Regions from separate parts of the Paenibacillus sp. GYB006 genome, predicted to be linked through region 1. Evidence: a T-box and tRNA genes for the amino acid it is inferred to sense, from the RefSeq annotation. Region 1 holds a T-box; the other regions hold tRNA genes.
The links. The T-box of region 1 lies ahead of tyrS (tyrosine--tRNA ligase). A T-box ahead of a tRNA ligase gene usually reads a tRNA of that ligase, here a tRNA-Tyr.
Positions count from the first base shown of each region.

Region 2: it has a tRNA-Tyr gene. The T-box ahead of tyrS (tyrosine--tRNA ligase) is inferred to sense a tRNA for this amino acid. The anticodon was not compared.
Region 3: it has a tRNA-Tyr gene. The T-box ahead of tyrS (tyrosine--tRNA ligase) is inferred to sense a tRNA for this amino acid. The anticodon was not compared.

Region 1 covers NZ_JARBDA010000001.1:698,987-701,220, forward strand. The annotation lists gene PV403_RS03370 (MFS transporter) at 1-359, opposite strand, end outside; T-box leader at 540-772, shown strand; gene tyrS (tyrosine--tRNA ligase) at 870-2,129, shown strand.
Region 2 covers NZ_JARBDA010000010.1:111-2,344, reverse strand. The annotation lists gene PV403_RS18565 (TauD/TfdA dioxygenase family protein) at 1-34, shown strand, start outside; tRNA gene PV403_RS18560 (tRNA-Gly) at 107-177, opposite strand; tRNA gene PV403_RS18555 (tRNA-Pro) at 187-260, opposite strand; tRNA gene PV403_RS18550 (tRNA-Arg) at 270-346, opposite strand; tRNA gene PV403_RS18545 (tRNA-Gly) at 356-430, opposite strand; tRNA gene PV403_RS18540 (tRNA-Leu) at 439-525, opposite strand; tRNA gene PV403_RS18535 (tRNA-Lys) at 539-611, opposite strand; tRNA gene PV403_RS18530 (tRNA-Gln) at 622-696, opposite strand; tRNA gene PV403_RS18525 (tRNA-His) at 717-792, opposite strand; tRNA gene PV403_RS18520 (tRNA-Tyr) at 819-904, opposite strand; tRNA gene PV403_RS18515 (tRNA-Thr) at 915-990, opposite strand; tRNA gene PV403_RS18510 (tRNA-Asp) at 1,041-1,117, opposite strand; tRNA gene PV403_RS18505 (tRNA-Met) at 1,129-1,202, opposite strand; tRNA gene PV403_RS18500 (tRNA-Val) at 1,212-1,287, opposite strand; tRNA gene PV403_RS18495 (tRNA-Glu) at 1,296-1,367, opposite strand; tRNA gene PV403_RS18490 (tRNA-Ser) at 1,400-1,488, opposite strand; tRNA gene PV403_RS18485 (tRNA-Asn) at 1,494-1,569, opposite strand; tRNA gene PV403_RS18480 (tRNA-Ala) at 1,574-1,649, opposite strand; tRNA gene PV403_RS18475 (tRNA-Ile) at 1,672-1,748, opposite strand; rRNA gene rrf (5S ribosomal RNA) at 1,798-1,914, opposite strand; partial or broken rRNA gene PV403_RS18465 (23S ribosomal RNA) at 2,119-2,234, opposite strand, start outside.
Region 3 covers NZ_JARBDA010000004.1:416,939-419,172, forward strand. The annotation lists tRNA gene PV403_RS13170 (tRNA-Gly) at 225-295, opposite strand; tRNA gene PV403_RS13175 (tRNA-Pro) at 307-380, opposite strand; tRNA gene PV403_RS13180 (tRNA-Leu) at 389-468, opposite strand; tRNA gene PV403_RS13185 (tRNA-Arg) at 491-567, opposite strand; tRNA gene PV403_RS13190 (tRNA-Leu) at 656-736, opposite strand; tRNA gene PV403_RS13195 (tRNA-Lys) at 747-822, opposite strand; tRNA gene PV403_RS13200 (tRNA-Gln) at 834-908, opposite strand; tRNA gene PV403_RS13205 (tRNA-His) at 929-1,001, opposite strand; tRNA gene PV403_RS13210 (tRNA-Trp) at 1,033-1,106, opposite strand; tRNA gene PV403_RS13215 (tRNA-Tyr) at 1,113-1,198, opposite strand; tRNA gene PV403_RS13220 (tRNA-Thr) at 1,208-1,283, opposite strand; tRNA gene PV403_RS13225 (tRNA-Val) at 1,372-1,447, opposite strand; tRNA gene PV403_RS13230 (tRNA-Glu) at 1,456-1,527, opposite strand; tRNA gene PV403_RS13235 (tRNA-Asn) at 1,530-1,605, opposite strand; tRNA gene PV403_RS13240 (tRNA-Ala) at 1,610-1,685, opposite strand; rRNA gene rrf (5S ribosomal RNA) at 1,735-1,851, opposite strand.

The DNA of each region.
Region 1 (2,234 bases):
TCGATAAAAGAAAAGAAGACAATACTATAAACAATCAGGGCAGGATTAAAAGGCTTCATCTTATATTTGGTTTGAGCTTTCTTCAGCTTAAAATCAAATACAAAATTACCGAACGGGATAAAAGCGACAATAAATGCTACAGCAGACCACCATATGCTCCAATCGACCCGAATAGCAGCATAAAGGATCGCAAGAGCATATAAGCAGAAGATTGCACCGTGAATACTACCCATGATTGAGACTGCTGCATCGATGCCGCCGATATACTTCATTGGCATGGCGATACATAACAAAAATAAAAATGAAAAACCATCTAATAGGCCTGTAATACGCAAATAATTAATTGGATGTGTACGCAATTCTTTTACTCCTAATGCAAATTTTGAACATATAAATTCATTCTAACATTCTCATGGACGATAAAAAATGGGATGACAGAGTAAATTATAACGTTATTGTGAAAACTATCGATTTTACACCTCAACTTCAAAGGTTGACATCAAAAAATTATTTCTCTATACTGTCAATAATCTTATATATGATATACGTTGAAAGAGCCCAGTAGCAGCTTAGTCCCTGTTCTAGAAAGCCGGGGGTTGATGGAACCCGGTACACACTAAGATCGCGAATTACACTCTGGAGTATCTCGGGTAATGCCGAGCGGAAGTGGCGAACGATACCTCGCGATAAAAGCGGCATAAATGGCACACCTGATGTGTGGTGTTCATTTATGCAATCTGGGTGGTACCACGGTTGTTCAATCGTCCCTATGTCTACAATAGACATAGGGACGATTTTTTTTTATGTTTGCCGTGTTGGTCTATCTCTAATTATAAGAAAACTTATGAACCTGAAGGAGTGTTATGACTGTGAATATTATTGATGAACTCGAATGGCGTGACGCCATTAATCAACAAACGGATGCGGAAGGTCTTAGAGAATTAACGAATCAAAAATCAATATCTCTGTACTGCGGGGTAGATCCAACGGGCGATAGTATGCATATTGGTCACTTGATTCCCTTCATGGTACTCAAACGATTCCAACTAGCTGGGCATCGTCCGGTTATTCTGATCGGTGGGGCTACGGGAACCATTGGAGATCCAAGTGGGCGTCAATCAGAACGTTCACTGCAAACACTCGAAGAAGTACAAGCGAACGTGGATGCGCTCACGAACCAAATGAAAAAACTGTTCATTACAGAAGGCGATAACCAAATTCGCATGGTTAACAACTATGACTGGACCCATAAGATCAATGTCATCGAATTCTTGCGCGACTATGGTAAAAACTTCAGCCTCAATTCCATGCTTGCTAAGGATGTTGTAGCAAGCAGACTCGAAAGTGGTATTTCCTTTACTGAATTTTCTTACCAAATCCTGCAGTCTCTTGACTTCTTGCATCTGTATCAGAATGAAGATGTTCAGCTGCAGATCGGCGGTTCTGACCAATGGGGTAACATTACAAGCGGTCTAGATTTGATTCGGAAAAAAGAAGGAGCAGAAGCAAAAGCGTTCGGTCTGACGATTCCGCTGATGCTGAAAGCTGATGGTACGAAATTCGGTAAATCAGCGGGTGGTTCGATCTGGCTTGATCCGAAGAAAACAACTCCATTTGAGTTCTACCAATTCTGGGCTAACACAGATGATCGTGATGTAGTGAAATACCTGAAGTACTTTACATTCCTCTCCAAAGAGGAAATTGACGAGCTGGCTGAAAAAGTACAGACAGAACCGCATAAACGGGAAGCTCAGAAGAAGCTTGCTGAAGAAATGACAAGATTTGTACACGGCGAGGAAATGCTTGAGCAAGCGCTTCGTATTACAGCTGCACTCTTTAGCGGAGATATTAAATCCCTTACGGCAGATGAGATTGAGCAAGGGTTTAAAGAAATGCCGACTTTTGAAGCAACCAATGAATCGAAAAATATCGTAGACTGGCTTGTTGATCTCGGTATCGAGCCATCTAAGCGTCAAGCACGTGAAGATATTACAAAAGGTGCAATTTCGATGAATGGTGAGCGAGTTACGGATGTGAACTTTGAAGTGACAGCAAGTGAAGCCATTGGCGGTCGGTTTATCATTATCCGTAAAGGTAAGAAAAACTACAGCTTGGTAAAAATGTCTTAGTAGACAGTTAGTCCACAGTAAGGCCTGCAACGTTTCTTCACAAGGTAACTAAGTTCAATACAATCGTAAACTGCGGGACACTTTTACGTGTTCCGCGGTTTTATA
Region 2 (2,234 bases), on a different contig from region 1:
AACGCTCCAGCCAAAAAAAGAACAGGCCGATTAATACACTACCTATCCCTGTTCCATATCGTAATATTAAAAAACCCCTTCGCGAAAGCGAAGGGGTTTACTGTGAAGCGGGTGATGGGAATCGAACCCACGCTATCAGCTTGGAAGGCTGAAGTTCTACCATTGAACTACACCCGCGTATAAATATCGGGATGACACGATTTGAACATGCGACCCCCTGGTCCCAAACCAGGTGCTCTACCAAGCTGAGCTACATCCCGTTATTTAAATGGCGCGCCCTGAGAGATTCGAACTCCCGGCCTTTTGATTCGTAGTCAAACGCTCTATCCAGCTGAGCTAAGGGCGCAAATATAATTGGAGCGGACGACGGGAATCGAACCCGCGACCCTCGCCTTGGCAAGGCGATGCTCTACCGCTGAGCCACGTCCGCGAAATATATGGTGCGGTCGAGAGGACTCGAACCTCCACGGGGGTTAGCCCACACGGACCTGAACCGTGCGCGTCTGCCAATTCCGCCACGACCGCATATATATAAAAGTGAGCCATGAAGGGCTCGAACCTTCGACACCCTGATTAAAAGTCAGGTGCTCTACCAACTGAGCTAATGGCTCGTACTAAAGATGGCTGGGGATATAGGATTTGAACCTATGCATGACGGAGTCAAAGTCCGTTGCCTTACCGCTTGGCTAATCCCCAACAGTGATAAGGTTTAAAAATGGGGCGATCGATGGGACTTGAACCCACGAATGCCGGAGCCACAGACCGGTGCGTTAACCCCTTCGCCACGACCGCCATAACAAAATACTTAAAAATAAATCTGGTGGAGGATGATGGATTCGAACCACCGAACCCGTAAGGGAGCAGATTTACAGTCTGATGCGTTTGGCCACTTCGCTAATCCTCCATAATGAAACTGGTGCCGGCGAGAGGACTTGAACCCCCAACCTACTGATTACAAGTCAGTTGCTCTACCAGTTGAGCTACACCGGCTAAATGATTACGATATACCATACTCCATTTTACTGGAGTTAAGATAAAAGTGGCGGAACTGACGGGATTCGAACCCGCGATCTCCTGCGTGACAGGCAGGCATGTTAGGCCTCTACACCACAGTTCCAAGTATTACAATTGCGGGGGCAGGATTTGAACCTGCGACCTTCGGGTTATGAGCCCGACGAGCTACCGAGCTGCTCCACCCCGCGATATTTATATGGTGGAGATTGAGGGGATCGAACCCCCGACCCTCTGCTTGTAAGGCAGATGCTCTCCCAGCTGAGCTAAATCTCCATATAAAGTGACCCGTAGGGGATTCGAACCCCTGTTACCTCCGTGAAAGGGAGGTGTCTTAACCCCTTGACCAACGGGCCTTACTGTATTAAATATTCTAAAAAGTTCGCAACGGAGAAAGAGGGATTCGAACCCTCGAGACGCTTGTGACGCCTACACGATTTCCAATCGTGCTCCTTCGGCCAGCTCGGACACTTCTCCAAAAGTGGCTCCCCGAACAGGGCTCGAACCTGTGACAACTCGATTAACAGTCGAGTGCTCTACCAACTGAGCTATCAGGGAATATTGGTGGAGCCAAGCGGGATCGAACCGCTGACCTCCTGCGTGCAAGGCAGGCGCTCTCCCAGCTGAGCTATGGCCCCATAATGGGATTATGAAGTTAAATGGTGGGCCCTAGTGGACTCGAACCACCGACCTCACCCTTATCAGGGGTGCGCTCTAACCAGCTGAGCTAAGGGCCCTTATCGTTAATTAAACGATTAGGCGAAAAAATAACCCATAAGGGTATTCGCTTGGCGGCGTCCTACTCTCCCAGGACCCTGCGGTCCAAGTACCATCGGCGCTGGAGGGCTTAACGGTCGTGTTCGGGATGGGTACGTGTGGAACCCCTCCGCTATCGCCACCAAACAGGATTTTCTTAGCTTACGCTTCTCGAAAATCTTCGAAAAATCTATACACTCTTCGCGTTTGCTTGGGTTCAACACCGAAGTGTGAATCAAGAAACAAGCGTTTAGTTTTCCTCAAGGATTTGCTCCCTGAAAACTAGAACGAAACAATCTTTGCGATTTATATAGCTTATGCTTCCGAAGTAGCTTTCCTTCAGAAAGCTTGTAGGATAAGCCCTCGACCGATTAGTACTGGTCAGCTCCATGCATTGCTGCACTTCCACCCCCAGCCTATCTACCTCGTCGTCTTCAAGGGGTCTTACTCATTGGGAAATCTCATCT
Region 3 (2,234 bases), on a different contig from region 1:
TATACAAGGATTAATCCATTAAATACAGGTCTATGCTCATTTTGGAACTTCAATAGCAGTCACCTCTTCAAAGGAATCAACTATTTCAGCTTCCTCGCTTTTAGGTGTTAGGTGTGTATCGGTATCTAGCCTGAAAAAGAACAACCCAAATAGTTCAATACTTACTCTCTGTAAAAGTAGAAATATAAAAACCCCTTCGCTTTCGCAAAGAGGTTTACTAATGAAGCGGGTGATGGGAATCGAACCCACGCTATCAGCTTGGAAGGCTGAAGTTCTACCATTGAACTACACCCGCGTATATAAATATCGGGATGACACGATTTGAACATGCGACCCCCTGGTCCCAAACCAGGTGCTCTACCAAGCTGAGCTACATCCCGATAATAAATGCCGGTGAAGGGACTCGAACCCCCACGGTTTCCCTCACGATTTTGAGTCGCGCGCGTCTGCCAATTCCGCCACACCGGCTTGCTTCTTATTTTAAATATAATGGCGCGCCCTGAGAGATTCGAACTCCCGGCCTTTTGATTCGTAGTCAAACGCTCTATCCAGCTGAGCTAAGGGCGCAAAAAATATAAAAGCAGACGACGGAAATCAGCGACTCTTGCCTGGCAAGGCAAAGGTCAACCGCTGATCCATGTCCGCAATTAAAAGATGCGCGTGAAGGGACTCGAACCCCCACGTCAAAGACGCTAGATCCTAAGTCTAGTGCGTCTGCCAATTCCGCCACACGCGCATATATATGATGGTGAGCCATGAAGGACTCGAACCTTCGACACCCTGATTAAAAGTCAGGTGCTCTACCAACTGAGCTAATGGCTCGTACTATAAAATGGCTGGGAATATAGGATTTGAACCTATGCATGACGGAGTCAAAGTCCGTTGCCTTACCGCTTGGCTAATCCCCAACAGCGATAAGTTGTACAAGGGCGATCGATGGGACTTGAACCCACGAATGCCGGAGCCACAATCCGGTGCGTTAACCCCTTCGCCACGACCGCCATATATTATCATTCTTTACTATTATGAAATTGGCAGGGGCAGCAGGAATTGAACCCACACCAACGGTTTTGGAGACCGTTGTTCTACCTTTAAACTATGCCCCTAAAAACTGGTGGAGGATGATGGATTCGAACCACCGAACCCGTAAGGGAGCAGATTTACAGTCTGATGCGTTTGGCCACTTCGCTAATCCTCCATATGAAACTGGTGCCGGCGAGAGGACTTGAACCCCCAACCTACTGATTACAAGTCAGTTGCTCTACCAGTTGAGCTACACCGGCTAATTAATTCGATTATACCATACTCCATATAATGGGAGCTAGGATAAATTAGTTGAATTCACAGGATTTCATCCTGCATTATTTGGTATGGTGGAGATTGAGGGGATCGAACCCCCGACCCTCTGCTTGTAAGGCAGATGCTCTCCCAGCTGAGCTAAATCTCCATATAAAGTGACCCGTAGGGGATTCGAACCCCTGTTACCTCCGTGAAAGGGAGGTGTCTTAACCCCTTGACCAACGGGCCGCTGGCTCCCCGAACAGGACTCGAACCTGTGACAACTCGATTAACAGTCGAGTGCTCTACCAACTGAGCTATCAGGGAATATTGGTGGAGCCAAGCGGGATCGAACCGCTGACCTCCTGCTTGCAAGGCAGGCGCTCTCCCAGCTGAGCTATGGCCCCTCATCGTTAAATAAATGATTCAGTAAACATATAACCTAATAGGTTATTCGCTTGGCGGCGTCCTACTCTCCCAGGACCCTGCGGTCCAAGTACCATCGGCGCTGGAGGGCTTAACGGTCGTGTTCGGGATGGGTACGTGTGGAACCCCTCCGCTATCGCCACCAAACATGATTTTTGCGCTGTGATATCTTCAGTGAATACTCACCAGCAAAATATCAGACCTTAGAAAGGACATGCAGCTTAAAATCTTCCGGATTTATAATTTATCATATTTTAAAAACATATTCAACTAGTAATAAAAACCATCGAACACAATGAATTAAATATCTTTAATTACTGCATCAGACACACATTTATAATTGTCTTTTTCTTAAGAGGACATAAATAATATATCATCTTGAACAGCGTTTTTCTAATTGTAAATTATACCTTTTATTTAGGAAAAATGTGGTGTCGCACACTTCAAATCATCGCCATCCTAATTGAAAAGATATTTATATAAAATGATAAGATTTGTCGCATGGCGAAACCAAGTAATGTAACTACAAT